DNA from 2 places in the Thioalkalivibrio sp. AKL12 genome. Region 1 is predicted to be linked to the other one. Evidence: predicted binding sites of a transcription regulator. Region 1 holds the regulator's gene; the other holds the start of a gene.
What was found. Region 1 encodes FliA, which starts transcription of late flagellar genes. Its sites were predicted from a motif close to GCTAAAGTTNNNNNNNNNNCNGCCGATA; they were not measured.
Positions count from the first base shown of each region.

Region 2: a site for FliA is predicted at 11,907-11,934, ahead of D579_RS0104800 (methyl-accepting chemotaxis protein). Genes of this name have one in related genera too.

Region 1 covers NZ_KB898894.1:66,392-80,288, reverse strand. Annotated here, with positions in the region: gene D579_RS0106130 (DUF2802 domain-containing protein) at 1-202, opposite strand, end outside; gene D579_RS0106125 (hypothetical protein) at 343-528, opposite strand; gene D579_RS0106120 (chemotaxis protein CheW) at 592-1,050, opposite strand; gene D579_RS0106115 (chemotaxis protein CheW) at 1,178-1,888, opposite strand; gene D579_RS0106110 (ParA family protein) at 1,885-2,685, opposite strand; gene motD (flagellar motor protein MotD) at 2,682-3,584, opposite strand; gene D579_RS0106100 (flagellar motor protein) at 3,592-4,335, opposite strand; gene D579_RS0106095 (chemotaxis response regulator protein-glutamate methylesterase) at 4,337-5,452, opposite strand; gene D579_RS0106090 (chemotaxis protein CheA) at 5,455-7,518, opposite strand; gene D579_RS0106085 (protein phosphatase CheZ) at 7,563-8,339, opposite strand; gene cheY (chemotaxis response regulator CheY) at 8,435-8,815, opposite strand; gene D579_RS0106075 (RNA polymerase sigma factor FliA) at 8,857-9,624, opposite strand; gene D579_RS0106070 (MinD/ParA family protein) at 9,621-10,445, opposite strand; partial or broken gene flhF (flagellar biosynthesis protein FlhF) at 10,614-11,706, opposite strand; gene flhA (flagellar biosynthesis protein FlhA) at 11,750-13,852, opposite strand; gene flhB (flagellar biosynthesis protein FlhB) at 13,852-13,897, opposite strand, start outside.
Region 2 covers NZ_KB898893.1:780-17,536, forward strand. Annotated here, with positions in the region: gene modC (molybdenum ABC transporter ATP-binding protein) at 1-590, shown strand, start outside; gene D579_RS0104750 (SLC13 family permease) at 758-2,554, shown strand; gene D579_RS0104755 (tetratricopeptide repeat protein) at 2,812-3,918, shown strand; gene D579_RS0104760 (GreA/GreB family elongation factor) at 4,244-4,681, shown strand; gene D579_RS0104765 (HD domain-containing protein) at 5,095-5,742, opposite strand; gene D579_RS0104770 (ion transporter) at 6,219-6,803, shown strand; gene pyk (pyruvate kinase) at 7,098-8,561, shown strand; gene D579_RS0104780 (hypothetical protein) at 8,648-9,577, opposite strand; gene D579_RS0104785 (rhodanese-like domain-containing protein) at 9,743-10,162, opposite strand; gene D579_RS0104790 (alternative oxidase) at 10,399-11,028, shown strand; gene D579_RS0104795 (hypothetical protein) at 11,098-11,730, shown strand; gene D579_RS0104800 (methyl-accepting chemotaxis protein) at 11,995-13,629, shown strand; gene D579_RS0104805 (DsrE family protein) at 13,977-14,411, shown strand; gene D579_RS0104810 (hypothetical protein) at 14,584-14,853, shown strand; gene D579_RS0104815 (class I SAM-dependent methyltransferase) at 14,892-15,509, opposite strand; gene D579_RS0104820 (DUF3817 domain-containing protein) at 15,619-15,921, shown strand; gene D579_RS0104825 (antibiotic biosynthesis monooxygenase) at 16,184-16,531, shown strand; gene D579_RS0104830 (plastocyanin/azurin family copper-binding protein) at 16,693-16,757, opposite strand, start outside.

The DNA.
Region 1 (13,897 bases):
AGGCCTGTGCCTGCCCATGGGTCGCAACCCCTTCCGACAGGGCCTTCATGGCCCCTTGCAGGGCCATCACCGAGGTGGCCTGGCGCTGATAATCCTGGCGCAGGGCCGCCAACTGCCGACGCAACAGAATCACGAGCCCCACGGCAAATCCGGCGACGATGGTCGCCAGCAACGCAATCAACGCGGCGAGCCAGATCAGCATTCCCTCTCCCATTGCCTGCACACTCCTGAAACCCGAGGCCTGCCGATTGTCGCGTGATTCGTGAGGGCGTGACCAGCCATGGCGAAAAACTCGGACACGGAACCGCGCCCGGACCGAGTGGGTGCCGGTCACCGGGGCGTTCAGGCGTAGTCGTCGATCAGGCCGCGCCGCTGGCGACGTTCTTCCTTGCGCGGCGGACGCTGCTGGGTTGGACGCACTGCGGGACGAAACACCGGATCGCGGTCGTGGTCGTCGCTCAAACTGCGCCCGGGAACGGTGGTATGGACCGGTCGAACAGTCCGGTCCGGCTGGAGTTCGTCGACCATGGCTCACCTCCCGGCTTGCGCCTCATGGTCCTCGTCTGTTCACTGTAGACCCGATGTGCGCGGCTACAGTTCGCGCAATTGCGCCCACTCGTCGTCCGATAGCAGCCTGTTGAGGTCCACCAGGATGGTGAGGCCCTCCTCGGTGCTGGTCACGCCCTGGATAAAGCGGCTGCTGTCATCGTTACCCACCTCGGGCGCCGGCTCGACCGAATCCGGGGAGATCCGCACGACCTCCGAGACGGAATCCACCAGAATCCCCACGTTCTGATTGTCCACATCGATGATCACGATGCGCGAGGCCTCATCCGATTCGCGATCATCCAGCCCCATACGCCGCCGGGCGTCAATGACCGTAACGACATTGCCGCGCAGGTTGATGATCCCGAGGATGTAGTCCGGCACGCCCGGTACCGGGGCGATCTCGGTAACCTTGAGCACCTCCTGAACCTGCAGAACGTCGATCGCATAGGTTTCCTCCGCGAGACTGAAAGTCACATACGGAGCGGTGTCGGCCTTGGTCATGGCTTCTACGTCTTGTGCGCTGCTCATGTCATCCTCGATATTCCGTGCCGGCGGGGGCCGCCCTGTAGTGTCGTCTTGACCGGGTTATCGGCCGATTACCGCCATGCTTGAATGGCACCGGCCGGGATCAGTCCCAGCCACCCTCGTCGAGGGTGCGGTCCAGCGCCTCCAGGTCCAGCAACGTCGCCATCTTCTCGCGTTCCACGCCGGCCAGCCAGGGCAGGCGCCGGCGCTGGCTGCGCCAGCGCAACGACTCCGGATGGATCACCCGGGTGCCGTGAATCGCGCGGCAGGCCAGCGCGAACCGCGAACCCGCGAGGAACACCACCTGCCGGGCCGTATCCGGCTCGTAATCGCGATCTTCCGGTGTCACCACGGCGGCCAGGTCAATCAGCTGCACCCGCCCCTGCTTGGTATCCGCCAATCCAAGGTACCAGACCGAATGATTCGGGGTGGGCCGCACTTCCAGGCTGTCCAGCGGCGCCACCCCGCCCAGCGCATGTAGCGGCGCCAGCAGGGTCAGATTGCCAGCCTCGATCACGAGGGCCGAAAACGGCTGCTCGGGCCGCGCATACTCGCGCTCCGCCGGATCGGCCGGTGGGGCTGGTGGGGTCGAGGCCACTACCGGCGCCGGGAGGTCCACCGCGTCTGCTTCACGGACCGGGGCTTCCAGCTCCACTACGGGCGCCGCTTCTTCTACCGGTGGCCGTGGCTCCAGGATATCCGGTCGCAGAAGCGGCCGAACGGGCTCCGGCTCGTCCAGCAGGCTGCCGAAGTAGTCATCCAGCGCCTCCGGCTCGGCCTTAAGGGCCAGGTTGTCGACTATGGAACGTTTCATCCGCGTCGCCTCCGTTCATGGGGTTCGGACAGCCGGCCACCAATGGCCTCCAGCAGATCCGAGTAGGCAAGCACGCCCCGGGCGTCCGGGATCATGAAACACAGCGGCTGCCCGGCACTGGAGGCATCACGGAATTTCGTGTCCACCGGGATTACGCCCGGCCAGACGTCGTCGCCGTACAAACGGCGCAGTTCCGACAAGGCCTCGTGCGCCGCCCGCGTTCGACGGTCGAACAGGGTCGGAATAATTCGGTACGCCAACTCGGACTTGCGCGATTTCTGTACCATTTTCAGCGTATTGATCATTCGTTCCAGCCCCTTCAGGGCGAGGAACTCGGTCTGCACCGGCACCAGCAGTTCGTCACAGGCGGCCAGGGCATTGACCATCAGCACACCGAGCATCGGCGGGCAATCCAGCAGCACGTAGTCGTACTGGTCCGAGATCTTCTCCAGCGCGTGACGCAGCACCAGCCCCATGCCACTGCGGGTGCCCAGCTGGCGATCCAGCGTTGCCAGCGCGGTACTCGCGGTCAGTAGGTCCAGCCCCGGGAACCGGGTCTCGCGGATCAGACCATTCGGGTCTGGATCCGCACCCTCGGCGCACTGGCTGAAAAGCTCGTACACCCCGCGCGTGGCGGTCTCCGGATCATGGCCGAAATACGCGGTCAGCGATCCGTGCGGGTCCACATCCACCAGCAGCACGCGTTGCTCCGGGCCCGACAGCAGGCCGCCCAGCGTCACCGTGGTGGTGGTCTTGCCCACACCGCCCTTTTGGTTCGCAACCGCCCAGACCTTCATGGTGTGTCTCCATCCGTCGGGAGCGGTGCGGGCGGAAGATCCTCGCGCAGGCGCTCCGGTTCCTGCGCGCCCTCGGCGCGCGGACGCGCCCCGGGCAGTACCACGATGGACACGCGCCGGTTCTCGGCCCGTCCCTCCGCGGTGTCGTTGCTGGCCGCCGGCCGGTGCTCGCCATAGCCAAGGGCGACCAGATTCTCCGGATCGACCCCGACCTCCTCGAACACGCTGACCACCGCGGCCGCCCGTCCGGACGAAAGCTCCCAGTTCGACGGATAGATCGCGGTCTGGATGGGCACATTGTCCGTGTGTCCCTCCACATGAACGCGCGAGACACGTGGCGCCAGAATCCCGCCAACCTCTTGCAGAAGAGCTTCCGCCTGCGGGTTCAGGGTCGCCGCCCCGGACGCAAACAGCAGACGGCTGGTGATCTCGATCTCCAGCCAATAGGCCTCGCGCGTCACGCGCAGGTCGCCATCCTCGATCCATTGCGCCATCGCCTGTTCGATCTCGCGCGCGGTATCCGCCAGTTCGTCCAGGAACGCCTGCATCCCAGCGTCGTCCGGGCCCTCGTCAAGCATCCCGCTCAAAGCCATGTCGATGGGCTGCGGACCCTCTTCCACCAGACCCGGCTGGACCTCGATAGGCACCAGGGCACGCAGATCCTGCGGTGTACGTTCCTGGGCCACGGTGGGATCCCCGACCTGAATCGGGTCGGCCTGCATCGGTGCGCGGAAGGCGTCCACGAGCGACTCGGACAGCACCCGGTACTTGCCGTCGTCCACCGAGGAGATGGCGTACATCACCACGAAGAACGCCAGCAGCAGTGTGACCAGGTCCCCATAGGGGATGGCCCAAGCCTCGTGATTCTGGTGTTCTTCCGCCCGTTTGCGTCGCGCCATGGTGACCTCACTCGTGGATGAAGCCACTCAGCTTGCTTTCGATGTTCCGCGGGTTTTCCCCTTCCGCAATGGCGATAAGACCTTCCATCAGCATTTGCTGGTGTTGCGAACGGTTCTGAATAATCGACTTCAACTTGTTGGCCACCGGCAGGAACAGCAGGTTGGCCGAGGCAATGCCGTAGATCGTGGCGACAAAGGCCGCCGCGATGCCCGCCCCCAGCTTGCTCGGATCCGCGAGGTTCTGCATCACTGCCATCAGGCCCATCACCGCGCCGACAATCCCCAGGGTCGGGGCATAGATCCCCATGCTCTCGAAGATCTTCGCGCCCTGCAGGTCGAAGTGCTCGCGGTTGTCGAGGTCGGCCTCCATGATCTGGCGAATGGTCTGCGGTTCACTACCGTCCACCAGCAGTTGCAGCCCCTTGCGGGCAAAGCCGTCGGTCTCCTCGTCGGCCAGCGTCTCCAGGCCTAGCAGGCCTTCCTTGCGCGCGACATGCGACCACTCGACGATCTGCTCGACCGTCGCGCGATTGTCGACCTTCGGTGGCTTGAAGGCCCACGGCAGGATGCGCATACCGTGCATGAACACCGACAGCCGTGCCTGCACCAGGGTCGCCCCCAGGGTTCCCAGCACCACGATCAGGAAGGCCGCGGCATTCCACAGCGCGCCCAGGCCACTGCCCTTGGCAATGCTGCCGCCGAGAACCGCCACCAGCCCCAGGGTAATCCCGATGAGGCTCAGGATATCCATGTCAGCAGAACCCCTTCACCAGTGCGGGCCCGATTTCGGGCAGCGGGTACACATGATCGGACAGGCCGGCCTCGGCCACTGCCGCCGGCATCCCGTACACCACGCAGGTCGCCGCATCCTGCGACCACACCTGCGCACCGGCGCCCTTCAGCGCCCGCGTGCCTTCGCGGCCATCGGCGCCCATGCCGGTAAGGATCACGGCAAGCACCTGCCCGCGCAGCGCCTCCACAGCGGAACCGAAGGCCGCATCCACGCTCGGCTTGTAGATGGTGCCCAGAGGGCTCTCCGCAATTCGCACATGCGTCTGGCTGCCGCGTTCCAGGGTCATCTGCATCCCGCCCGGCGCCAGCAGCGCCACGCCCGGTTTCAGCACGTCGCCGTCCTTCGCCTGACGGACTTCGATATTGCACATGGCGTTCAGGCGTTCGGCGAAGGCCGGGGTAAAACTGGCGGGCATGTGTTGCACCAGCAGGATCGGCAGCGGGAAATTCGCCGGGAGCGGCTTCAGCACCTCCTGCAGCGCCACCGGACCGCCGGTGGAGGTACCAATCAGCACCGCGCGCAACTGCCGCAGCGGCGTCGGCGGCCGGGAACTGGCAACCGCCGGAGCCGGCTTGCGCGCATCGGCCGCCGCCTGACGGTCCGTCTCTTCGCGGCGCGCGGACGGACGGGCTTCCCGCGCAGGCGTGGTCGTGCCCGGGGCACTAACGGAACGCGCCCGGCTGCGTGACAACGAGCGCACACGGCGCCGAAGCAGCATGCGTGCGCTGTCCTCGTCCCCGGCCATGTCGCTGAAGCGCTTGGGAAGGAAGTCCACCGCACCGGCCTCCAGCGCATCCAGGGTCGCCTGGGCTCCCTCGGTGGTGAGACTGGAGAACATCAGGATCGGAAGCGGGCGCTCGGCCATGATCTTGCGCACCGCGGTGATGCCGTCCATCACCGGCATCTCGATATCCATGGTCACGACATCGGGATCGAGCTCCCGGACCTTGGCGATCGCCTGCTCGCCATTCTCGGCCGAACCCACGACCTCGATGCCGGAATCGGAATCCAGGATCTCGGCGATACGCCGACGAAAGAACCCCGAGTCGTCAACCACCAGAACCCTGATCGGCATCCTCAGCCCTCGCTCGAGCGCGACGCGCGGCGCGGTCGACCGGACATTTGCAGTTGCCGCATCAGGATCGTCACCAGATCAGAGACGTCGAGGATCAGGGCGATGCCGCCATCTCCGGTGATCGTCGCTCCCGCCAGGCCCTTCACACCTTGCAGATTCTGGCCGAGCGGCTTGATGACCACCTCTTCCTGCCCCACGAGATCATCCACTACCAGCCCTACCTTGCGGTCGGCGGTGTGGACCACCACCACGTGCGCATCCTTGCGCGGCTCGGGCTCGTGCCCCGGCTTCAACCAGCGCTTGAGGTAATGAACAGGCAGGGCGTGCTTGCGCACCATGATGACTTCCTGGTCATCCACGTAATTCGTCTTGGTCAAATCCAGATCCAGGATCTCGGAGACCGAAGCCAGCGGGATCGCAAAACGCCGGCCGTCCAGAATCACCATCAGCGCGGGCAGGATCGCCAGGGTCAGGGGCAGCTTCACCCGCAGCGTGGTCCCTACCCCGATCTCGGAATCGATCTCGATGGTGCCGTTGAGCTGCGAGATCTTGGTCTTGACCACGTCCATGCCAACCCCGCGGCCGGAGACGTCCGAGATCTCGGTCTTGGTGGAGAATCCGGCCATGAAGATCACGTTGAAGGCCTCGCGATCGGTCATGCGTTCGGCCATCGCGGGCTCCATCAGCCCCTTCTCCACCACCTTCCGACGCAGGGCCTGTGGGTCCATGCCACCGCCGTCGTCCTTGATCAGCAGTGCGATGTGATCGCCCTCCTGGGCCGCTCCGAGCACGACCGTACCCTTGCGCGGCTTGCCCGCCGCCTCGCGCACATCGGGCGTCTCGATGCCATGGTCCACAGCATTCCGCACCAGATGCACCAGCGGATCGGACAGGGCCTCGACCAGATTCTTGTCGAGGTCGGTTTCCTCGCCGAAGATCTCCAGTTCGATCTCCTTGCCCAGATTCCGCGACAGATCGCGGATCACTCGAGGGAAGCGATTGAAGACCTTCTTCACCGGCTGCATGCGGGTCTTCATCACCGAGGTCTGCAGGTCGGAGGTCACCAGTGCCAGCGAACTGATCGCCTTGCCCAGTTCGTCGTCGACATGCTGCGAACGCAGCATGCTCAGCCGGTTTCGCACCAGAACCAGCTCGCCCACCAGGTTCATGATCTCGTCCAGCCGCTCGGTATCCACACGCACGGAGGTCTCGCCCTGTGGAGCCGGGCGCCCCCCGGCCTCGGCCCCGCCGGCGCGGGCACCACCACCGCCCTGCCCACCGGCGGCAGCCGGCTCCGGCGTTACTGCTTTTTCCGGCTCGGACGCCGCGGCCGCGGGCTCGGTCGGCAGTGGATCCGCAGGGGCGTCCGCAGCCGGTTCGGGCGATGCCGGACCCCCGCCCTTGGCCTGCAACTCGTCCAACAAATTCTCGAACTCGTCGTCGCTGATCAGATCACCGCCCGAATCCTCGCTGGCCCCGGCGCCGCCCGACACGGCCGCGTCCACGGGTGCCGGGGCACCGTCACCATGCAACGTATCCAGCAGGGCCTCGAACTCGTCGTCCGTGATCTCCTCCCCGCCGCCCACCATGGCGTCGCCGGGGGCCGAGGCCTGTGGCTCGGGGACGGGCTCCGGTTCAGGCGCGGGCGCCGCCGAGGCGGTATCTCCGGCCACGTCTTCGTTTTTTGCCATGCGCCGCAGGTCCTCGACCACCGCGGCATCGGCGGGGGTCGGGTCCACTCCGGAGCGCAGATCCCCGAACATGACGTTCAGGGAGTCCAGTACGCGGAGCATGGTGTCCATCAGATGGCTATCGGCACGGCGTTCGCCGTTGCGCAGCAGATTGAAGACGTCCTCGGCGTGATGACACACCGTCACCAGCGGATCCAGGCTCAAGAACCCGGCGCCCCCCTTGATGGTATGGAAGCTTCGAAAGACCGCATTCAACAGATCCCGGTCGTCCGGATTCTGTTCCAGGTCGATGAGTTGCTCGTTGAGCCCCTCCAGCAGTTCCCCGGCCTCGATCAGGAAGTCCTGAAGGATTTCGTCATTGGGGTCGATGGCCATTCAGTCTCTCCGGTCCCGTGGCGCCAGTCGTATGGGAGGCACTGCTAGAAGCCCAGGCTTGATAGCAGATCGTCCACCTCGTCCTGTCCTTGAACGACATCTGCGCTGGAATCTTGAGTCTTGGGCACACTGGGGCCGTGGCCCTTGCGGTCCGCCTCGCGGTCTTCTTCGCCACGCTCCAGGGACGCTTCGGCCGCTTCGACCTGCTCCATGCGCCCGCTGGAGAGCCGAATCAGGGTAACGAGGTTCTCTTCGAGGTCGGTCACCAGCTGGATCACCCGGCGAATCACCTGGCCGGTAATGTCCTGATAACTTTGTGCCATCAACACCTCGGAGAGCAGCCGCCGCAATTCCTCGGCGTCCTCGCCCGCCTGCCCGAAAAAGCTGTCCAGCTCACGCGCGAAATCGCGGAATTCGTCCACCGAGAGCTGCCGGTTGCGAAAGCGCGTCCATTTGGCGGTCAAGTCGGCCGCCTGCTGGCTGAACGACTCCGCGATCGGCAGGCTCGACTCGATGGCGCCCATCGTGGCGTGCGCGGCCTGCTCGGTCATGGTGACCACGTAGTTCAGGCGTTCCTTCGCATCCGGGATCTCCGCCTGGGTCAGCTCTACCAGACGCGAGTCGCCACGGAAACTCTGCAAGGCCTCGTGAAGGTCGCGCGTCAGCTTGCCCAGTTCGTCGAAGAGCTCGCGGTCGTAAGGACGCGCTAGATCCTGCACCAGCGCGCGTGCCGCCGCGTCGTCGCCCGCCTCGAGCGTCTGCACCAGTTGCCGGGCCAGCTCGAGCTGGCCGTCGCGTGGGGGGTGTTCCTGTTCAGTCATGAGGAGCCTCTTGCTGGTACGGCGCCGAAGGAGCCGGGTCACGTCCACCCGCGCAAGCGAGACGGACGTCGTCCGTATTCATCGCTGGGCGATGCTTAGCCCTGTGCTTCAATACGTTCGAAGATCTTGTCGATCTTTTCCTTCAGCGTTTCGGCGGTAAACGGCTTGACCACGTAACCGTTCACACCTGCCTCCGCAGCCTCCACGATCTGGTCGCGCTTGGCCTCGGCCGTCACCATCAGCACCGGCATCGACTTCAGGTTGGCATCCGCCCGGACGGCCTTCAGCAGGTCGATGCCCGGCATGTTGGGCATGTTCCAGTCGGTAATCAGGAAGTCGAAGTCACCATTTTGCAGCATCGGCAGCGCGGTGCTGCCATCGTCGGCTTCCTGCGTATTATTGAAGCCAAGATCGCGCAAGAGGTTCTTGATAATGCGCCGCATCGTGGAAAAATCGTCCACGATGAGAATTTTCATTCCCTTGTCCACACGTCACTCCGGGATTCATAAGGTGAGTTTTAGAATAACTGCAAAGCCGTGCCGTCTTCGAGCCACGACCCCATGCGCGCGCGCAGCCGGATGACCGCCTGGCTGCGAATCTGGCTCACGCGCGACTCGGTCACGCCCAGAACAGCCCCGATCTCGCGCAGATTCAGTTCTTCGGTGTAATACAGCGACAGCACCAGGCGTTCGCGTTCAGGCAGATCCCCAAGGGCCTCGGCCAACTCCTCGCGAAACTCGCCAGCCTCAAGGCTACGCGACGGAGAGACTTCCTGCCCCTCGATCACGCGATCGGCCCCGTCATCCCCGCCACCCAGATCGTCCAGCGCAAACAGATGGGCCCCGGCGTGGTCCTTGAGCATGTCGTAATAGTCATCGATCGCCACGTCCAGCTCGGCCGCCACCTCGCTCCCACGTGCCGCACGCCCCTCGCGGGCCTCGACACTCTGGATCGCGGCGGCAATACGCCGGCTGTTGCGATGCACCGAACGCGGCGTCCAGTCACTGCGACGCAATTCGTCGATCATCGCACCGCGGATGCGGATTCCGGCGTAGGTGGCAAAGGTCGCCCCCTGCCCGCCCTCGAACTGCCGCGCCGCCTCCAGAAGGCCGATCATGCCGGCCTGGATCAGATCATCGACCTGGACCGAGGCCGGCAGACGGGCCATCAGGTGGTGCGCGATGCGATGCACCAGTTCAACGTGATCGGCAATCAACTTCTCGTGTCCACCGGTCGCGGTGGACGTCGCCTGGTAGCCGGAAAGTCGATTACGCGTCGTCATCATGCACTCTGCAGCATTCGTTCCACGAAGAACCCGACGCCCCCGTGGTCACCCCCACCAACCGGCCAGCGGTCCACCGTGCGTGCCAGTTCGGCAAACGCCTTGCCGGCCGGACTGCCGGGATACTGCTGAACCACCGGTGCCCTTTTCTGCACGGACTTGCGCAGATGTTCGTCCATCGGGATATAGCCGGCCAGATCCAGGACCACCTCCGGCAGGTAATTGCCACAGACGGTATTGAGTTTCTGCATCAGCCGCTCCGCACCCTCGCGTCCGCTGACCATGTTGGTGACCATGCGGAAACGCCGCAGCCCGTGGTCACGATGCAGCACCTTGATCAGGGCATAGGCATCGGTAATCGAAGCCGGCTCGTCGCAGACCACCACCAGGGTCTCCTGTACCGCCCGGCAGAACGAAGTCACCGACTCCTGCAGGCCTGCAGCGGTATCCACGATCAGGACATCCAGCGGCTTGCGGTAGGCGCTGAAGGCATGGATCAGCCCCGCGTGCTCGGCCGGCGTAAGATTCGCCATCGCCGCGATACCGGAGGCCGACGGGACCACCTTCACCCCGTCCGGCCCCTGAACCAGGACATCGTCCAGGCTGTCCACCGCGCCGGTCACCAGGTCGTGCAGGGTGCGCTCCGGGCGCATCCCGAGCAACAGGTCCACGTTGGCCAGGCCCAGATCCGCATCGAACAGCATCACCTCGCGGCCCAACCGGGCCAGGCCGACCGCCAGATTGACCGACACGTTGGTCTTGCCCACGCCGCCCTTGCCCGAGGCGACCGCAATGACCTTCAACGGCTTGTTAGTGCGTGGCATAACGCCCCTTTCCAACCGGCTGAATCAGTTCCAGTGTGGCCGGCTCGGCCCCCTGCGCCGGGCGCAGCGGCGAGCGCGAGCGTCGCGGCGGTTCCATTTCGGCCAGCCGTTCGGCGGCCCAGGTCTCGCGGGCATTGCCACCCGCCCGCGCGCCGTCCGCGTCGTCGTCCAGCGCCAGACGGGTCAGATACCCCGTATCGACCCGGTGAAAATCCTCGGCGATGCGCTGGCCATCGCTTACAAACCCAAGCCCCAGGTGCTGGTCCAGCAGGACCGACAGGACCTCGCCCAGCTGTTCTGCCTCGTCCAGCTTGGTCAGCACCAGCGCCGAGGGATCCGCCTTGCGAAACGCGTCCAGCACCCGCCGCAAGGTACTGCCCTGGGTCGTGGCCGACACAACCAACCAGCTCTCGGCACGGATATCCGGCGGCAGATGCGCGAACAGCGACTCCTCCTCCACCGCGCGCGGCGCCTGCCCGGCGGTATCCACCAGGATCAGGTGGCCATCGTCCGCGCGCCGCGCCAGATCGCGCAGTTCGCGCGCATTCTGCAGCACGCGCACCGAGATCCCCGCCATCTGCGCAAAGGCTTGCAGCTGCCGTGTGGCACCGATGCGCTGGCTATCCAGGGTCACCAGCGTAACCGAATCCGGTCCCATCCGACGGATCTGGCGCAACGCGATCCGTGCCAGCGTGGTGGTCTTGCCGACACCGGTCGGCCCCACCATCGCCAGCAGCCCGCCCTCGTCCAGGATCGCCGGGCGATGCGTGGCAATCGCACCCGAAAGCCGCGCGCGGAGACGCTCCCAAGCCTGCTCGGGGGAGCTGTCATCGAGGATGCTGCCCGCCAGGCTGCGGGCCAGCGATTCACTGAAGCCGCGGTCGATCAGGCGGACCTTGCATTCTGCCGCCAGCGGATGACGGGCCGCCCAGCGAGCCTCGTCACTCTCCGCATACTGACGCGTCATCAGGCTGCGCAGGTCACGCAACTCCTGGCGCATCGCAGTGAGTTCGGGATCGGCCGGCCAGGAAGGCGCCGCCGAATTCGGGGCGCGGTCGGCGGTTCGCGCCTCGCGGGCCGGCTTTGCGGCCTCCGGCTCGCGCACCGGCTCCGAGGACTCGCCATCCTCCAGGGCGGCGACCACCTCCAACCAGCCATCCACCCGGCGACTGGAGAGGATCACGGCATCCTCTCCCTGTTGTTCGCGCACCTGACGCATGGCGTCGCGCATGTCCCGGGCCCGATATCGTCTGACATTCATGCTTTGATCTCCTGCGCCGCTCACGCGGCGGAACCCCTATGTCTCATGCGGACTGCTTCGCCGTTTCTTCCTGACCGACCGTGGCCACTACCCGAATCCGCCGGTTGTCGGGGATCTCGGTAAACGCCAGGACGGTCAGGCTGCGAACCGCGCCGCGCAACCAGCCGGCAATCCAGGAACGGATCTCCGGTGCCACCACCAGGATCGCCGCTTGGCCGGCTGTCTCCTGGCGCCGCGCCGCGTCCGCAACCGAACGCTGCAACCGTTCCGCCAGCCCGGGCTCCAGTCCAACCGTGCCACCCGAGCTGCCCTGCAGGGACTTATGCAAGAGCTGTTCCAGCGATGGGTCCAGGGCAATCAGTGGCAACTCATCCTCCGGTCCCACAAGGTCCTGGACGATGGAACGCGACAGCGCGACGCGCACCGCTGCGGTCAAAGTGCCGGGATCCTGACTCTTCACCCCGTCGTCTGCCAGGGTTTCGGCGATCGTGCGCAGGTCGCGGATCGAGACCTGCTCGGCCAGCAGGTTCTGCAACACCTTCAGCACGATCGAAAGCGACAGGGTCTTGGGCACGAGGTTCTCCACCAGCTTCGGCGAATGCCGCGCCAGCTGATCCAGCAGGTGCTGTGCCTCCTCGTGCCCGATCAGGCGATGGGCGTTCTCGCGGAACACCTGCGACAGATGCGTCGCAATCACCGTGGAGCAGTCGACCACGGTATAGCCGGCGCCCTGGGCCTGGTCGCGATCCGACGGGTCGATCCACAAGGCATCCAGGTTGAAGGTCGGGTCCTTGGTCGGGGTGCCCGGCACGGTGCCGAAGACCTCGCCCGGATTGATCGCCAGTTCGCGATCGGGAAACACCTCGGCCTCCGCCACAGTGACGCCCAGCAGGCTGATCCGATAGGCGTTCGGGCTCAGCTCCAGGTTGTCGCGGATGTGCACCGGCTGCAGCAGGAACCCGAGCTCCTGCGACAGCTTGCGGCGCACGCCCTTGATCCGCCCCATCAACTGACCGTCCTGGGTACGGTCCACCAGCGGGATCAGGCGGTAGCCGACCTCGAGGGAGACCAAGTCCACCGGCGGGACATCTTCCCAGGTCAGGTCGCGATCCTCCGAACGAGCCCCGCCTTCGTCTTCCTGCGGGATGCGCTCCACTTCCACCTCGGCCTCGCGGCTCCGGCGCTTGAGCAGGTAGGCCCAGCCAAAGATCAGCGCCGCAAGCCCCAGGAACACGGCGTTGGGCATGCCCGGCACGACGCCCAGCGCGCCGATCACGCCACCGGCGACGTACAGGACCCGCGGGTTGGAGAACATCTGCCCGTACACCTGCTGGCCCATGTCCTGGCTGCTGGTCACGCGGGTCACGATGATCGCGGTGGCGGAGGACAGCACCAGCGACGGGATCTGGGCAACGATGCCGTCGCCGATGGTCAGCAACACGTAGTTGGTCGCGGCATCGCCGATCGACATGCCGTGCTGCACCGCACCGATGGTGAGCCCGCCGATGATGTTTACGAACAGGATCAGGATCCCCGCGATGGCATCGCCGCGGACGAACTTGGAGGCACCGTCCATGGAGCCGTAGAAGTCCGCCTCGCTGGCAATCTCCTCGCGGCGCTTGCGCGCCTCTTCCTGAGTCAGGATGCCGGCGTTCAGGTCGGCGTCGATCGCCATCTGCTTGCCGGGCATGGAGTCCAGGGTAAAGCGGGCGCTGACCTCGGACACACGCCCGGCCCCCTTGGTCACCACCACGAAGTTGATGATGATCAGGATCGCGAACACCACCAGCCCCACGGTGTAGTTGCCGCCGACCACGAAGTCGCCGAAGGCCTGGATGACCTTGCCGGCGGCATCCGTGCCGGTGTGGCCTTCCAGCAGGATCACGCGGGTGGAGGCGATGTTCAGCGCCAGGCGCAGCAGCGTGGCGACCAGCAACACCGTCGGGAAGACCGCGAATTCCAGCGGCCGCGGGGTGTACACCGCGACCATGATCACCACCAGCGACAGCGCGATATTGAAGGTGAACAGCACATCCAGCGCCAGCGGCGGCAGCGGCAGCACCATCATCGAGAGCATCGCGATCAGCAGGATCGGCGCCCCCAGCCCCCACTTGCCCACGTTACCCAGACGGTCAAAGAAGGCCATTAGCGATCCCTCCGCGGGCCGCGTTGCTTGTCAGGATCGAGATAG
Region 2 (16,757 bases), on a different contig from region 1:
AACGCGAGATCATGCCCTTCCTCGCGCGCCTGTCCGACAGGACCGGCATCCCCACGCTGCTGGTGACCCACACCCCGGAAGAAGTCGAACGCCTCGCCCACCGCGTCGCCTTCATGCACGACGGCCAACTCGAACGCCTGGAACCCCTGCGCGACGCCCTCGCCCGCGCCGACTCCCCCCTGTTCCGCGAAGAAGGCGCCGTCTCCGTCCTCCAGGGCGAACTCGGCCCGCCCGACCAACACGGCCTGCACCCCTTCGGCCCCCCGGACGCACGCTATCGCGTCCCCGCTACCCCCGGCTCTACCAACCGCGCCGGAAGCCAGGCCCGCCTGCGCATCGACGCCCGCGACGTCTCCATCGCCCTGTCCCCACCCGAGGATATCTCCATCCTCAACATCATCCCCGTCACCATCGAGGCCCTGGACGAGGCCCCCGGCCATCATGGCCTCGCCCGCATCCTCGCCACCTGCCGCCAGGACGACGGCCAGACCCTGATGGCCGAACTCACCCAGCTCTCCACCGAACGCCTCGGCCTGAAGCCCGGCATCCGCGCCCACGCCTTGGTCAAGTCGGCAGCCTTCCTGGATTGACTCTCTCCGGATGTGCTGCGCCCCGGGTAACCGAGCGGTGTCGGCGACTGGAGACAACGACAGACCAGGCGCACGCCGACCGCCATGAGCGATGCAATCGGGGGATGAAGGCCTTACATTGATTGCAGACGGTAGCCAGGGATCCGGGTGTGACGACCGAGCAGTGGATGATCTTTGGGGTGTTGACGGCAACCCTGGCGTTGTTCGTGTGGAACCGCTGGCGTTACGACATCGTCGCCATTGCGGCGCTGCTGACTGCGGCGTTCCTGGGGCTGGTCCCGTTCGGCGAGATGTTCTCCGGATTCGGTCATCCGGCGGTGATTACGGTCGCGGCGGTCCTGGTACTGAGCCGAGGGCTGCTGAATGCGGGCGTGGTGGACGCAGTGGCGCGGCAACTCACCCGGGTGGGGGAACGCCCCTGGGTGCAGGTGACCGCGCTGACCGTGATTGTCGCCCTGGCCTCGGGGTTCATGAACAACGTGGGCGCGCTGGCCCTGTTGATGCCGGTGGCCGTGTGGATGGCGCGCCAGAGCGGCCGGTCACCCTCTTTCCTGCTGATGCCACTGGCGTTCGGGTCATTGCTTGGCGGGATGCTGACGATGATCGGCACGCCACCGAACATCATCATCGCAGGGTACCGCGCGGAGATTACGGGCGCGCCGTTCGCGATGTTCGACTTCATGCCGGTGGGATTGGGCGTCACCGCGGTCGGCGTGATCTTCATCGCCTTGATCGGCTGGCGCCTGATACCCCAGCGGGAACGCCCGGCCGCGACCGGCGAGCTGTTCGAGATCAGCGCCTACCTGACCGAGGTGCGGGTCACCGAGGAGAATCGCTATGTAGGGCACACCGTCTTTGAGCTGATGCGCGAACTGCAGGGGGAGGCCGAGGTGGTGGTGGTCGGTCTGGTGCGCGGAGAACGCCGCGAGCCGATGCCAGCCATCTATGAAGTACTGCGCGCGGGCGACATCCTGCTGGTCGAGGCGGACCCCGACAGCCTGAAGACGCTACTGGACGTGACGGGAATGGAGCTGGAGGCAAGGCTCGAAGAGGCACAGGAACAAGACGCGCAAAAAGGCCGCGGAGAGGGCCGCGATAGCCCCATGGGCGAACTGGCACTGGAGGAGGCCATCGTCACACCCACTTCGCGCCTGGTCGGTGCCACTGCCAGCGCCCTGGAACTGCGCCAGCGCTACGCACTGAACGTACTCGCGGTTGCACGTCAGGGGGTCCGGCTGCGCGAGCGGCTGGATCAGGTGCGCTTCCGGGCCGGGGACATCCTGCTGGTGCAGGGCGGCGAGAAGGAACTGCCCGCCGCGCTGAGCGAGCTCGGCTGCCTGCCGCTGGCCTCGCGCGGGCTGCGCATCACCCAGCCGCGCAAGGTGATCCTCGCCAGCAGCCTGTTTGCGCTGGCGCTGGGCGCGGTGGCGCTGGGCTGGGTACCGGCGGCGCCCGCGCTGGTCGGGGCCGCGGTGGCGATGGTGCTGGTCGGGCTGATCGGGCCGAGCGAGGTGTATCGCGGGATCGAGTGGCCGGTGATCGTACTGCTGGCGGCGCTGCTGCCGGTGGGTCGGGCGCTGGAGACGACCGGCGGCTCGCAGCTGATCGCCGATGGCCTGTTCGCGCTGGGCGAAGCCGCCTCCCCCGCCGTGATGCTGGCGTTGCTAATGGTCGTGGTGATGCTGCTGTCGAACGTGGTCAACAACGCCGCCGCGGCAGTGCTGGCGGCGCCGGTGGGGATCGCGCTGGCCCGGTCGATGGAGGCCGCCCCGGATCCGTTTCTGATGGCGGTCGCCGTGGGTGCGTCCTGCGCCTTCCTGACGCCGATCGGGCACCAGTCGAACACCCTGGTCATGGCCCCCGGTGGCTACGAATTCCGCGACTACTGGCGCATGGGACTGCCACTGTCGCTGATCGTCATCGTGACTGCCGTGCCGCTGATCCTGTGGATTTGGCCGCCCTAAAAGGTTGTAGAGGCTAGCGGGGCCAGCCACGCATGGCCCGTGCGGACCTCGACAAGGTACTGAGCATCGAGCGGTCGCTGCCGGATCGTAGTTCCCCAAGAGCCAAGGTCCGGGCTGGAGACGGGCCATGACCGAACGGCTCGGCCGGGCGAATGGGTGGCGAGCCGTGCAACCCCGACGATGTTCCGTGCTGTGCCTTGCGGTAGGCATCCGGGCCTGTATCCTCGGGCTGTCACCTGCCACCGAGCGCATCAGCCATGGACACGCCCATCTCATCCTCCAACCCCTTGCCCCCCGAAAGTCCGGGCGGCGCCGACCGCGAGGGTTTTTTCGCCTTCGAACGGGGCGACTACCAGGCCGCCCGGGACATCTGGGAGGGCCGCGCCGATGGTGGCTCGGCCTGGGCGCAGCTCGGCATGGGAATCCTCTACGCGGAGGGACTGGGGCTGGAGGCGGCCCCAGAGCGTGCACGCGAGTATTGGACACAGGCCGCGGAACAGGGGCTAAGCGATGCCAGCTTCAACCTGGGCGTGATGGCCGAAAAGGCAGATCCGGCGGATACCGAGATGGCCCGGCATTGGTATCGCCGCGCGGCCGAGTCAGGACACGTCGCGGCACAGAACAATCTGGCGGTTCTGCTGCTCAACCAGGGCGGCGACGCCGCCGCCACCGAAGCCGTCCAGTGGTGGAAACGCTCCGCGGAACGCGGCGATCCCGATGCCCTGAACAGCCTTGGGGTCGCCCACCAACAAGGCAGTGGCTGCGAGCGGGATCGAACCGCCGCAGCGGAGTACTACGCCCAGGCCGCCAGCGCGGGCCACCGGGACGCGGCCTTCAACCTTGCCCTCGCCCTGGAACAGGGCGATGGAGTGGACGCGGACCTGACCGCCGCTGTCCGCTGGTATCAGCAGGCGGCCGAGGCCGGGGACCCCGACGCCGCGGCGAAACTGGGGAATCTCTGCCGCGATGGCAAGGGCACAAAGGAAGACATGGAAGCTGCTGCTCACTGGTACCGGGCGGCGGCCGAAGCGGGCCACCCCCAGGCCCAGGCCAACCTTGGAGTCCTGCTGGATCGAGGCCTGGGGGTACCCCGGGACCAGTCGGCGGCAGCGCGCTGGTATGAAGCCTCTGCCCGGCAGGGTCTGGCCCCGGCGCAGTACAACTTGGGCATCGTGCTGGCCGAGGGCCACGGTGTGGAGGTCGACTGGGTCGCCGCCTGGGTCTGGTTCGCGCGCGCCGCCGATCAGGGCCACAAGCCGGCGACCGAGGCGCGCGACTACATCCACCAGCAACTCACCCCGGAGCAACGCGCGGAGGCCGAGACGCGCAAGACCGAACCCTTCGGTCCGCCCATCACTCGATAGGCGAGCGCGCACGCGCCGATCCCGCATCTTGCGCCTGGCGATGCGAGGCCACGGCACGGTTGTAACGAGAAGGACAGGGACAGGCACCATCCTGTTGAGCCGGGAACGCCGGACTCTTATACGCACACGATAACTGCCACTATTCGTGCGGATTTGCCTTTGTTGAGGGAGCTGTCTAGCATCCGGCTTTCGTAACGACAACCCCCGCAATACTCGGTCTGGAGTCCCAAACGCCATGAGAACTCTCGCTTAGGCCGGGCGCCGTTTCCTCGTTCGTGCGCCCGGCCAACCCCCTTCTTCTTGTTTCTGATCAGGAGATGCGACCGTGGCGCGCAACAACCCGTATTACCTTCGGCCAGCCGCCGATACCCGAACCCATCAATGGATCCGGAAGGACTACTGCCGGGCTATCGGCACCCCGATGGAACTCGCCTGCCTTCTCGAGAAGCTCGACGATGGAAGCCAAGCGGCAGCAACCCGCGGGGAGCCCATCGCCAGAGTAGGCTCCCGGGTACAACTACTGGATCTGCAAACCGAGGAGACGTTTGTCGTCGAACTCTGCGAGCCGGAAGACGCGAGACCCGAACAGGCGAAGATATCCATCCTGTCGCCGCTTGGCGCACGTTTGCTGGGGCTCCAACGGAACGGGACCGCCGAGGTCTCCCTCCTGCGGAGCCGGCTGCGGTTCATGGTGGTCAACATACTTCGCGCCGACGAGCGGACACCGCAACACCCGGATGAAGCCGATCCGGAAAAGGGCTGACAAGCGCGACGGGGTCGGACCACGACAAGAGCCTGAAATACTTTTGGTTATAGCGGTTTCCAGGCCCACAGATGGCCTTAAACGGACAATTTCAGGGACAAAAATGGCCAACTTGCTCGCAGACAGACGGCAATGCGGCATCTCCCGCTATGGCATGGGGTCACACCTTGCCTTTTGCCCCTGTGGTGAAGGCAGAGAATAAAGACCAGGTCTGACCCCTTCCATCCCGAAGCGCGCAAGGCCGAGCCTCCAGTTAGTTAGTCCATCACCCGTTCGGCACGAGCACCGCGAGTGTCCCCGGCGAGTGAGGCCAACGCTGCTGGGGACGGTGTAAGACTCGCGCTAGAACCAATCCGCCGCCGACCGCGATAATGGGGACCGGTTCCTGTTCCTGCGCGGTTCGGACTGTCGCTTCACCCGGCCGCAGCCGTGTCCTGGTTGCTGGATCCTTCCCGAATACCACGCCCCACTGCGACATCGTACCGGCGCAGGGGAGAGCGCCGTGCGAAGGGGCAGTTTCGACGCCAGTCGGCGTCCTTGTCCGCCATTTCCGGGTGCATGGCCGGTGTCAGATCCCGCAACTGGCGCCAGAGCAACGGGTCGCCGCCCTCCAGCACCTCCAGCCAGGCCGCCTTCTCGCGAACAAACACCGGGGTGAAGGCACGATCATGCATGAATACGGTACAGGCCAGATCGATCAGCTGGGCCAGTTTCACGGTCTTGGCCGGGGCCGTCGCCCGCGCCAGATGCGCCCGGTCGATCGCCTTGCGCTGGGCCCGGTTGCCGTCCTCCGGATGACTCACGTCGCTGATCATCACCACCATTTCTGCGACCTCCGCACCAAACAGCCGCTCCAGGGTCTCGGGTTTGACCCCGGTATCCCGAATAGTGTCCTGCAGCCAGACGGCCGCCCGCATGCACTCGGTGTGCTGCACCGAACGCAGCAGTTCCACAACCCGCGCCGGATGCACGATATAGGGCTCGCCGGTATACCGGCAGACGTGCTCGACGCGCGCATGCGCGGCAATGGCGAAGGAACGGGCGCGTTGTTCCAGCTGCATGGGTTGATCCGGAAGGGTGTGATGCCGGGTATTGTAGAGAAACCGAATCAGAAGGGCTCCACGTTACGGCGCCGGTCTCAGTCAAGTGCGTCACGCTATTGGGTGCGCGCATGGCATGGGGTCGACCTTGCCTGTTGCCCCTCCTTCCGATCATGGCGGAGCTAGTGGTACCCCCTCAGCCGGAAGAAGAGATCCCCATCTTCTTGCAGCCGGCCTTCACCGGCCCCAGCAATACGGGCTCCTGGCGTCAGCCGCGGCGCTCGCCCTGCTGGAAAAGGCCGGATTTTCCGCCGCAAAGAGCCGCAAAACCGTTCTGTTTGGCACCGTACCGACGCCAGCCTGACCTCGGCCTATGGTGGCGAACAGTCTGTGTTGATGACGAACGCGCCATGCAAAGGCACGAATCCCTGGCGTGACGTTATCCATTGCCATTCGTGCGCTGGAAGGCGGCCACTCAGGGTAGCGGGAGGGAGCCGGTGCGACTGAAGCTTGAATCGGCGCTTGAAGAATCGCTCAGCAATTACCTGACCGCTGCCGTCATCATTGCCGCCATACTGACCGCACCGCTGACGATCACTTACTGGTTAGACGTGGAACACCCCCTGATCACGGTCGCCGATTGGCTGATCTGGGCAGTGTTCGTGGTCGAGTATGCTTTTTACATGGCCATCTCGCATGACCGCTGGAAGACGACCAAAGAAAACTGGCTGTCGGTGTTGATTATCATCTTCTCCTTTCCACTGCTTCACGAGATACTCAAATCCACTCGCCTGATCCGACTTCTCCGCCCCCTGCCGCTGCTGCGACACACGGCCCTGCTCCGACAGATTGAACTGTTCCGCCTGGCCAGCGTCCGCAATGCCGGCAGCAGTGCCGCGATGACGGAGGCCAAGGAAAAGCTGGGTAAGGAACACTGGGCTGTCCGCTTCATCGTGCGGGTCGAGTACTATCGTTCACGCCTTGTTACGGGGCTGCTGAAACTCCTGCCATTCATAAAGTCCAGCACCATTCGCAAGCGACGTCAGGAGGAGCGCTCAAAGCGCGAAGACATGAACGAATAAATGGAAACCGCTCGATGGGTTGTGCTGTTATCTCGCTCATCCTTCTTGCTCCAGGACCAGGAATAAGAGGACACCCATGTTGTTCCGATGGTCCGAACGTTCGACTCAACGGGCCGCTATCACTGCTCCGACAGGGTTACGCCACGATTAAAGCGGACGCATCGCACTGAGGGTCGTCTACGAAGGCCGTCTACCGATTCCAGCGGCCGCACATGGACACGCCACGGACACGGCGACAGGTATCCGCGGCACGGTCTACCCTCCTAAGACACCGCCCGGATGAATAACCCGCCCATGCCGTTTCCCGCGCAGAAGACCAAGATCGTTGCCACCATTGGGCCCGCGTCCGATTCACCAGAGACGCTGCGGCGCATGATGCTGGCCGGGCTCGATGTAGCTCGGCTGAATTTCTCGCACGGCGATGCCGCCTACCATGCCGAGTTGATCGGTCGCATCCGCGACGTCGCGGATGCGACCGGCACCCGCGTCGCGATCCTCGGTGACCTTCCCGGTCCGAAGATGCGTATCGGCGAACTGGCGGAAGAGCCGATCGAACTGCACCCCGACCAGACCATCACCCTGACTACCGAGGACTGCATTGGCGATGCCTCGCGGGTCAGCGTGTCGTTCGCGAGCCTGCCGGAGGCGGTGCAGCCGGGCGATGCCCTGTTCCTGAACGATGGCTTCATCGAGCTGGAGGTGGTGACGGTCGAGCGCAGCGAAGTGATCTGCCGCGTGCATACCGGCGGCGAACTGCGCTCGCGCAAGGGCCTGAATCTGCCGGGCATCGATCTCGGCATCCGCGCCTTCACCACGGAAGACCACCAATGGCTGCGGTTTGCAGCGGAACACGGCGTGGATGCGGTCAGCCAGAGCTTCGTGGTCGACGGCGACGACATCCTTGCGGTGCGCAAGGCGGCAGAAGCACTGGACTACGCCCCCTTCATCATCGCCAAGATCGAGCGCGCCGCCGCGCTGGAGCAGCTCGACAGCATCCTCGAAGCCGCCGACGGCATCATGGTGGCACGCGGGGATCTCGGAGTGGAGATCCCGATCGCGCGCATTGCCCTCGCCCAGCGGCGCATCACCCGACGCGCCAACCAGCACAACCGCCCGGTGATCACCGCCACCCAGATGCTGGAGTCCATGGTCGCCTCGCGCCGCCCTACCCGCGCCGAGGCCACCGACGTCGCCAACGCCATCCTCGGCGGCACCGACTGCGTGATGCTTTCCGCCGAGTCGGCGATGGGGCTGTACCCGGTGGAGGCCGTGGCGATGCTGGCGGCCATTGCCCGCTCCATCGAACCGGAACGCGACGGCGGCATCGGCGCCGACGGCCCGGACGACCCTGACGAGGCAGGTCTTGACCGAGCCGTCGACCTCATCGCGCGCAGCGTACTGCACACCGCGCAGCGGCGCCTGCCACGGGTCACCCTGGCGCCTACGGCCAGTGGCGCCACCGCCCGGCGCATCGCGCGACTGCGCCTGCCCTGCTGGATCGCCGCCTTCACCCCGAACCCGGCCACCGCCCAGGGCCTGCAGTTTTCCTACGGTGTCCACCCCGTGGATGTCGCCGAGGACCGCGCCGACTGGAACGACTTCGCGCGCCAGTGGCTCACCGAGCACGGCATCGACGACGGCCTCGCCCTCCTCGTCCAGGGCCCCTCGGGACCCCATCCGACCGGCAACCACCGCCTGGAACTGCTCGAACTCGACCGCCCCCGCCAGGAATACACCAACGCACCGGAGCACCCCTGACCCACACCGCCATGCGGCCGAAGACGGAAGAACACGACACCCGCCTCCTATCCGAGCTGCAAGGACAGGGAGATTCGGGTAGCCCGTCAGTCCAGGGGCAGGATGCGCCGGCGGGGCGGTGGGGCATCCTGCAGCCTCTGCTGGTTCGCGTACTCGCGTTGCTTCTGCTCGAGGTAGGTCTCGCGGTCCAGCTCGCGTAGCTGGCGCGGGTATTCGTCGGTCAGGTCGAACCAGCGTTCCAGGCGGGCCAAAAGGAGCTCCTGAGCCGGCCGGTCGCGGACGTCGAGCCAGGCCTGCAGTGCAAGATAGAAACGCATGACGGTGCGCTCGATCATGCCTTCCAGGCCTCCGATGTATTGTGGCTCGCCGTTTTCGTAACCGACCACGGTGAAACCCACCCGCTCGCGCCCCCCGGTGGCGAGGTAGACGAGCGCGGCCAGCCGGGCAATCACCCCGAAGCGCAACGAATACTCGAGGTTGACGAGGGTCCCCGTGTCGTGCGGAACGACGTGGACGACGATGGAGTAATCCCGGGTTCCGTAGGGCCCACGATCGCCCTCCAGCTCGATCAGCAGCCAGTCCTCACCCATCTGGGCCGACCGCCTGACGAGCTCCACACGCTCTGCATACTCCGCCTGCTCGTAACGCGCACGGCCCACGTACAGGTGCAGCAAGGCATCCGCCCCCTCGCGGTAGACGCAGCTCTTGATGTTGATGTGCAGGACGGTGATTTCGCACCACGCCGAAAGCGCTTCCAGCTCACTGGCCACCAGGGCAAACGAATACGGCAGCCGGGCGTGCACCGCCCCCTCGACGACACCGCCCTGCACAGTGGAGGTAACGGCAATCGGCTCGCCCAGCGGTGATTCGGCAATGGCGGCCAGCCAGTCTTCGGCGCCATCCGCATGCGCCAGTAGAGGGCTTCCGACAAGCAGAGCCAACCCGACAAGCGCGACGATGTGCAGTCGGCAGCACCAGGATTGGTGGGCAAACGGAACGGCCGGCAGTCGCAGCATGGCAGCGCCCCTCTGTAGAATCACCCGGCCGGCGCCCATTGACGGTCATGACGGGGTCGGCCCCGGGTCAGGGCCCGAAACGGTGACCATTGAGGCGAAATCGCCCCCACTCACCTCCTTAGATAGCCCATATCCGCGATCAGCACGGGCGAACATGCCCATGGATCATGTGTCTCCCTTGCCGGTCCAGCCGCGGAAACCTTCCCGGACGGAAAGGCAGCGTGCATACCCGAGGTCCCGCAGGAGCTCTGCGGCACGCAGGCTGCGGCGGCCGCTGTTGCACAGGCACAGCAGGATCTGGTCCTGGGTGACGTGGTGGCGGTTGATCAGGGAGATGAAGTGCTGGAAATCCCGCTCGTCCGGCTCGTCCGCATCCAGCAGTTCCTGTTCCTCCTCGGACAGCTCGCGACCCAGCAACTGCTTCAGGCGGAACAGGGGCACAGGGACGGCACCTTCTACCGCGCCTTCCAGCTCCAGTTCAAAGGGCTGACGGATATCCAGCAACACGGCCAGGCCGATATCGACCAGTTCGCGCGCCGCGTTCACGCTGATCTCCAGCTGCGGCTTGCTCGTTTCGTTCGCCATGCGTTCTCCTTTGATGTTCGCCTCTCTCTGAGGCCGCCTTCTCGGCTCCCGGTTCCCCCGATTGCACCGCCCGATCCACAACCTCGACATTGGACCTCAGAAACCCAGTCCGGGCTTCTGTCATGCATGGGGTTTCACGCTCTGTGAAGCGGCCCCACGACATTTCAGACTGCGGGTTCTATGCTCCATGGACACCTGCCGCCAAAAACGGCGCGTTGATCAGCGTTGGGGGCAGCATGCCGAACGACCGCGACATCGACCTGAATTGTCATCACGAACCACGCGACTTCTCCGACCGCGTGGCACGCAGCTTCACCTCGCTGATGCGATTCTTCGCCGACACCTTCTTTGCCCGGCGCTACGGACACCGCGCCGTGGTCCTGGAGACGGTTGCGGGCGTCCCCGGCATGGTAGGCGCCACGCTGCAGCACCTGCGCTCGCTGCGGCGCATGGAGGATGACCACGGCTGGATCCGCACGCTGATGGACGAGGCCGAGAACGAGCGCATGCACCTGCTCACCTTCATCGAGATCACCTCGCCCAACTGGCTGGAGCGCTTCCTGATCATCCTGGCGCAGGGCTTCTTCTACACGTTGTTCTTTATGATCTACATCATCTCGTCGCGCACGGCGCACCGGATCGTAGGCTACTTTGAAGAGGAAGCGGTCGTCAGCTACACCGAGTACCTGGAGGAAGTGGAGTCCGGCGGGCTCGATAACGTCGCCGCGCCGGCACGCGCAATCCAGTACTGGAACCTTCCGGAAGATGCCCGCCTGTCCGACGTGATCCGCGCGGTACGCGCCGATGAGGCAGGCCACCGGGACGTTAACCACGGCTTCGCCGACCTGCTCGGCAAGAAAGACTGACCCGGGCGCTCTCCCGCGACCTGACGGGGCCGGTTTTCGGGCACTATCGTGTGGCCGTATGCGAACGACATGGAGACGGCCGTGAACGACGAGACAACCGGCGGGACCGAGGGCGCACTCCCCCTGCAGCGGCTGGCAGGATGGGGGCTGCGCGGTATCGCGGTCCTGACGGGCCTGGTCGGGCTACTGACATCGGTGACGCTCTGGACGCTGGCACAGGAAACGCCGCAGGTGCCCTGGCCGGTCGCATCCCTGGTGTTGCTGCAGGCCCTCTTTGCCGTTGCGGTGCTGGCCTGGGTCGTGCTCCTGTGGCGAAGGGCCCGCGCACTGGGCGCGCTGGAGACGCGGGACTATCCCGCCATCACCTGCGTTGTAGTCTGCACACGGCTGGTCGGCGAACTGCTAGCGATTGCCTTCGTGCTGCTCGCACTGGCGTTGTCGGTCATCTCCCTGACGGCGGTCGAGCCCTTTGCGGGCGTTGCGGTGGCCGCGTTCGGCCTTGAAGCCGAGCTGGTGGAACCGGCGAGCTGGGGACTGGCCATCCTGACGGCGATCCTGTGGCCCCTCGCCGGATTGTTCGCGGGCGGGATGGTCCTGTTCGGGGCCTACCTGTTCGCCGATGCCATGACAGCCATGCTGGAGTATGTGCGCGACGTGCGGCGCATCCGCGAAACCCTGTCGTCCGGACCGTCCGCGAGATGAAGTAGAACGCGAGACCTTCGCGACCTTCGGGTTCAAACCTTGCCTTTTGCTTCGTCAGTCGGCCCCGCAGAAAACGCCGCGGAACCCCCAGCAAATACACCGCCAACCGTGCAGGCCCGACACCCATTCGAACCGGCTGGCGGCGGACTCTAGCGGACGTCGCCACGGGTGACCCACCTCAAGGTTTGGCCGGCCAGGCCGTTTACTGTGGTCAAGGCCCGAGGTTGCGGGCTGCTCCCAATACTGGCCACACAAGGACCGCCCATGAATTTCCGCTCGCTCTCTGTTCGATCCAAGCTGGTCATCACCATCGTAGTACCCGTGGCCGCGCTCCTGCTGTTGGCGGCCCTGGCCGCACGCGGCACAGCCAACATCGAAGAGGGCGTGCAGAACATCTATCACGACCGCGTCGTGCCCCTGCAGCAGCTGAAGACCATCGCCGACAACTATGCGGTGCTGGTCATCGACGCGGTCAACAAGGCGGACGCCGGACGGATGACGGCGGAAGAGGCACTCGCCGACGTCCGCGAGGCACGAGAGGAGATCGCCGAGATCTGGGATGCCTACCTGGCCACGACCCTGACGCCCCGTGAGCAGGAACTGGCTGATGGTGCCCGCGGGTTGTTCCGCGCAGCCAACGCCCACCTGGACCGTCTGGAGGGGGCCCTGGGCGGGATGTCCGGTGATGTCCAGGGCGAGCTCGACGCCTTCAACGGTCCCCTGTACGACACCATCGATCCGATCAGCGACCAGATTACCCAGCTGGTCGACCTGCAGATCGATGTTGCCGGGACCGAGGCCGAGCGGGTATCGGCGTTCTACACCCAGGTTCTGGTGCGCAGCGGCGCGCTGATGCTGGTGGTCTTGATCATCGTCGTGGTCACCGGGGTGTGGACGTATCGCTCGGTGGCACTCCCGATCTCGCGGATGCGCGCGACACTCACGGAAATCGCCGAGCACCATGACCTCTCGCGCCGGGTCGACGTTCGCTCCGACGACGAGATCGGCGCCACTGCAGGCGCCCTGAACAGCATGCTCGACCAATTCCAGGACTCGATCCGCGAGTTGCGCACCCTGACGGACCAGATGGCCTCTGCCGCGGAACAGCTGTCCGCCGTCAGTACCCAGACCAACGGGAACATCGACCAGCAGCGCTCGCAGACCGAACAGGTCTCGACGGCGATGAACGAGATGGCCGCGACGGTGCAGGAGGTCGCGCGCAACGCCTCCGATGCCGCCTCCTCCAGCCAGGAAGCCGATCAGGAGTCCCGCGCGGGTGGCGAAGTGGTGCGCACGGTGGTTAGCGACATCGGACGCCTATCGGGCGAGGTCGCGACCATCGAGGAATCCGTGCGCAACCTGGACGAAAAGGGGCAGCAGATTGGCTCGGTGCTCGACGTCATTCGCGGCATTGCCGAGCAGACCAACCTCCTGGCCCTGAATGCGGCCATCGAGGCCGCCCGCGCCGGCGAACAGGGACGCGGCTTCGCCGTGGTCGCCGACGAGGTACGTACCCTCGCCTCGCGCACGCAGGACTCCACGGCGGATATCCAGGCGATGATCGAGTCGCTGCAGGCGGGTACCCGCAACGCCGTCACCGCGATGGGCCGCGGCCGCGAAATGGCCGAGGCCACCAGCAACGACGCCGAACGCGCCGGCGAGGCGCTGGAATCCATCGTCCAGGCGGTCGGCCGAATCAGCGACATGACCACACAGATCGCCAGCGCGGCGGAAGAACAAAACGCGGTGGCCGAAGAGATCAACCGGAACATCTACGCCATCAATGACATCACCGGCGATACCGCCAACGGGGCCCGCCAGACGGCCACCGCCAGCCAGGAGGTCGCGGACATCGCCTCGCGCGTACGCGACCTGGCCTCCGCCTACCGCATTGGCTGACCCCCACGCTTATAGGGCACCGTGAGCTCGGCTTCGGGTCCAGGGTTGCGACTTGCCAGGCGGATCGCCACCGCCTTGCAAGAAAGTACCCGAAGAAGCGGATCCGTCAGGAGCAGCCGCGCGATCCGAGCTTGCGATGCGAAAAATGGGGGCTCGTCACAGGGCCCCAGGAACTCCAGCCGCCGAACGCACTCCCAGATTTAAGTTGCCCGCGATGCCTCCACCCGACGAAGGTGGACCCATGCGGGGTGGCCCGACAAACGCGATCTAGACGCATTCTTTTGCATTTAGTATCAGCATACGATTATATTCTGGCATTCCACTTTAAGAACCGATCAGGAGCTTCCATGCGAGCCATCAAGACTCTAGCCGCTTCCGCCCTTCTCGCCCTCGCCGGTGCCGGCACAGTTGCGCAGGCGGATGAGCCCTCCAAGCTGTTCGTCAGCGTCACCTCGGCCGACGACCACACCCAGTTCATGTCCATGGTGTTGGCCAACCAGAGCATGCGTCAGGGTCAGGAGATCCGCGTCCTGCTGTGCGGCCCCGCCGCTACGATGGCGACCGAAGATTTTGAGGGGGCCACCATGCAGCCGGCCGACCGGAACGCGCAGCAGCTGATGATGAACCTGCTCAACAACGGCGCCACCGTTGAGACCTGCGCCATCTTCCTGCCGAACACGGACTACACCGAGGCCGACCTGCTTGACGGCATCACCCCGGCCGACCCGGAAGAAGTCGGTGCCTATATGGCCGATCCGAACGTGCGCTTCTTCTCGAACTGATCGCCCGCTTTCGATGCTGACGGGGCCCTCTTCGGAGGGCCTTTTCCGTTTGGACGGCCGGATTCCATTGCAGGCGGGCCCGGGTACACTGTTTGTTGTCTGGCGGAGCCCAGGCTCCGAGCCCGTCACGCATGGGACCGGGCCGTTCCAAACGAACCCCAGGGGGCCACTTATGAGGCTTTGGTCGAAGTGGAAGAAAGGCGGGGCACTGCTGGCCGATGTCCTGCAACGCCAAGGGATCGACCCGAAGGCGGCCGCGGCACAGGAGAGCTTCAAGCAGATCCTGGACGCTGCGGAGACGGGAGCGGATGAGCGCCTCAAGCGCGAGGCGCAGGACAACGCCCTGTCGAGGGACGAACGCAACACCCGCTGGGAGGCACTGTTTTTCGAGGAGATCCGCTCCCGGGCCAAGACCCATGCCGCGGAGGTCAAACGCCGCTGATCGCCGCGTCGGCACCGCTGAACGTGGAGCACTCGGGATCAGTCGTTCTTGCGGAACACGCACCAGTTGAACGACTGTTCGGTCTCGCCCGGGGTCACGTGGACCTCCCGCTGCGACTTCACCAGCGCGAAATCCGGGCCGAACGCGCCCTGCAGGGTCTCCGGGGAATGCCGTTGCACCGGCAGGCCGGAACATTTTTCCGGGCCGTCCAGCGCAAAGGTCCCGATTACGATATGCCCCCCCGGGCGAAGGGCATGCTGCATCTGCCTCGCGTATTGGGCGCGTTGATCCGGATCGGTCAGGAAGTGAAACACCGCGCGGTCATGCCAGACATCCAACGCGGCCTCCGGGAATGCGTGTTCCAGTACGTCCGCTTCCTGCCATGCGACCGCTGCGGCGCGCCCCCCGACCCGCTCGCGCGCCTTCTCGAGCGCCGCCCCGGACAGATCCAGCACCGTCAGGTTGCGATAGCCTTCAGCCAGCAGTTCGTCCACCAGGACCGAGGCACCGCCACCGATATCGACAATCGCGGCATCGGGGGCCGACGCCACCGCCCGAATCAGGGCTCGCGACATCCGCGCCTCCGCCTGATACCACCCCACGGCATCGGTGGCGCAGGTCTGGTAGACGTCTTCCCAGTGCGGCTTGGTGCTCATGCGGGTTCCTGGTTACCGGAGCAAAGGCTTCTCGTACCGGAAGGTTATCAGGCGTTCGGGCCCCGTGTGCTACCCTCCGCGCCGATTCCCATGCCGCCGGGCCAGCCCTATGAAATTCTTCCGCCTGATCAGCATTGTCGAGGGCATTTCCCTCGTCACCCTGCTCTTTGTCGCCATGCCGCTACGCACCTACGCGGATATGCCACTGGCGGTGACCTACGTGGGCTGGGTGCACGGCATCCTGTTCATCGTCTATGGCGCGACGTCGTTGATCGCCAGCCACCTGAGCGGGTGGCCAGTCTGGAAATGGCTGCTGGTCCTGTTCCTTGGGGTGGTGCCCTTCGGCTTTCTCTACGTCGACCACCTGATCCGGCGCGAAATCCCCAACGCAAGCGCGGCCAGGACAGCCTGACGCCGAATCATCACGGGCCACGACCCAGCCGCCTGCAGCCCCCGCTCGTCATCCCGGCCGGAGCGAAGCGCAGAGCCGGGATCTCCTACGTCAGCGACTCCCCCAGCGCCGGAGATCCCGGATCGCCGCGGCGCGGCGTCCGGGATGACGGCCCCAGGTGTGCCTCGATGAATCGGACTGGCCACTCGTCCCTTGAATGCCTTCCCCAGAACCGACGTTCGCGTGGTCTAATCGGCCCTTCATCCCCATACCAAAGCCCACCATGATCGCCGTAATCTTCGAAGTGGAACCACACGCCGAACGCAAACAGGACTACCTGGATGCGGCCGCGAGTCTGCGCGAACACCTGAAGGACATCGACGGATTCCTCTCCATCGAGCGTTTCGAGAGCCTGAGCCAGCCGGGCAAGGTGCTGTCACTGTCTTTCTGGCGGGATGAAGCCGCCGTTCGGGAATGGCGCAACCTGGAGGAACACCGCCAGGTGCAGGCGGCCGGCCGCGGCGGCATCTTCGCCGACTACCGCCTGCGCGTGGCCGAGGTCGTGCGCGACTACGGCATGCAGGACCGCGACCAGGCGCCGGACGACTCCCGCAGTGCCCACGGAGCCTGATCCTCGCCACCAACGCCCGTCACACGCGGCTCGATCGCGATCGAGCCGCGTCCAGCCGACCTGCCGAGTGTTCAGGAAACACTGATGGGCTGGCATTTTGTTACTGCACGCTGCAGCCCCCGTGCTCCGAGAGGGCCAGGATGGCCTGACGCAGCGCTGACCTACCCAGGATCGCGCACGATGATGCGGCCTTCCATGTACGGGTGCGGGGCACAGATGTAGTCAT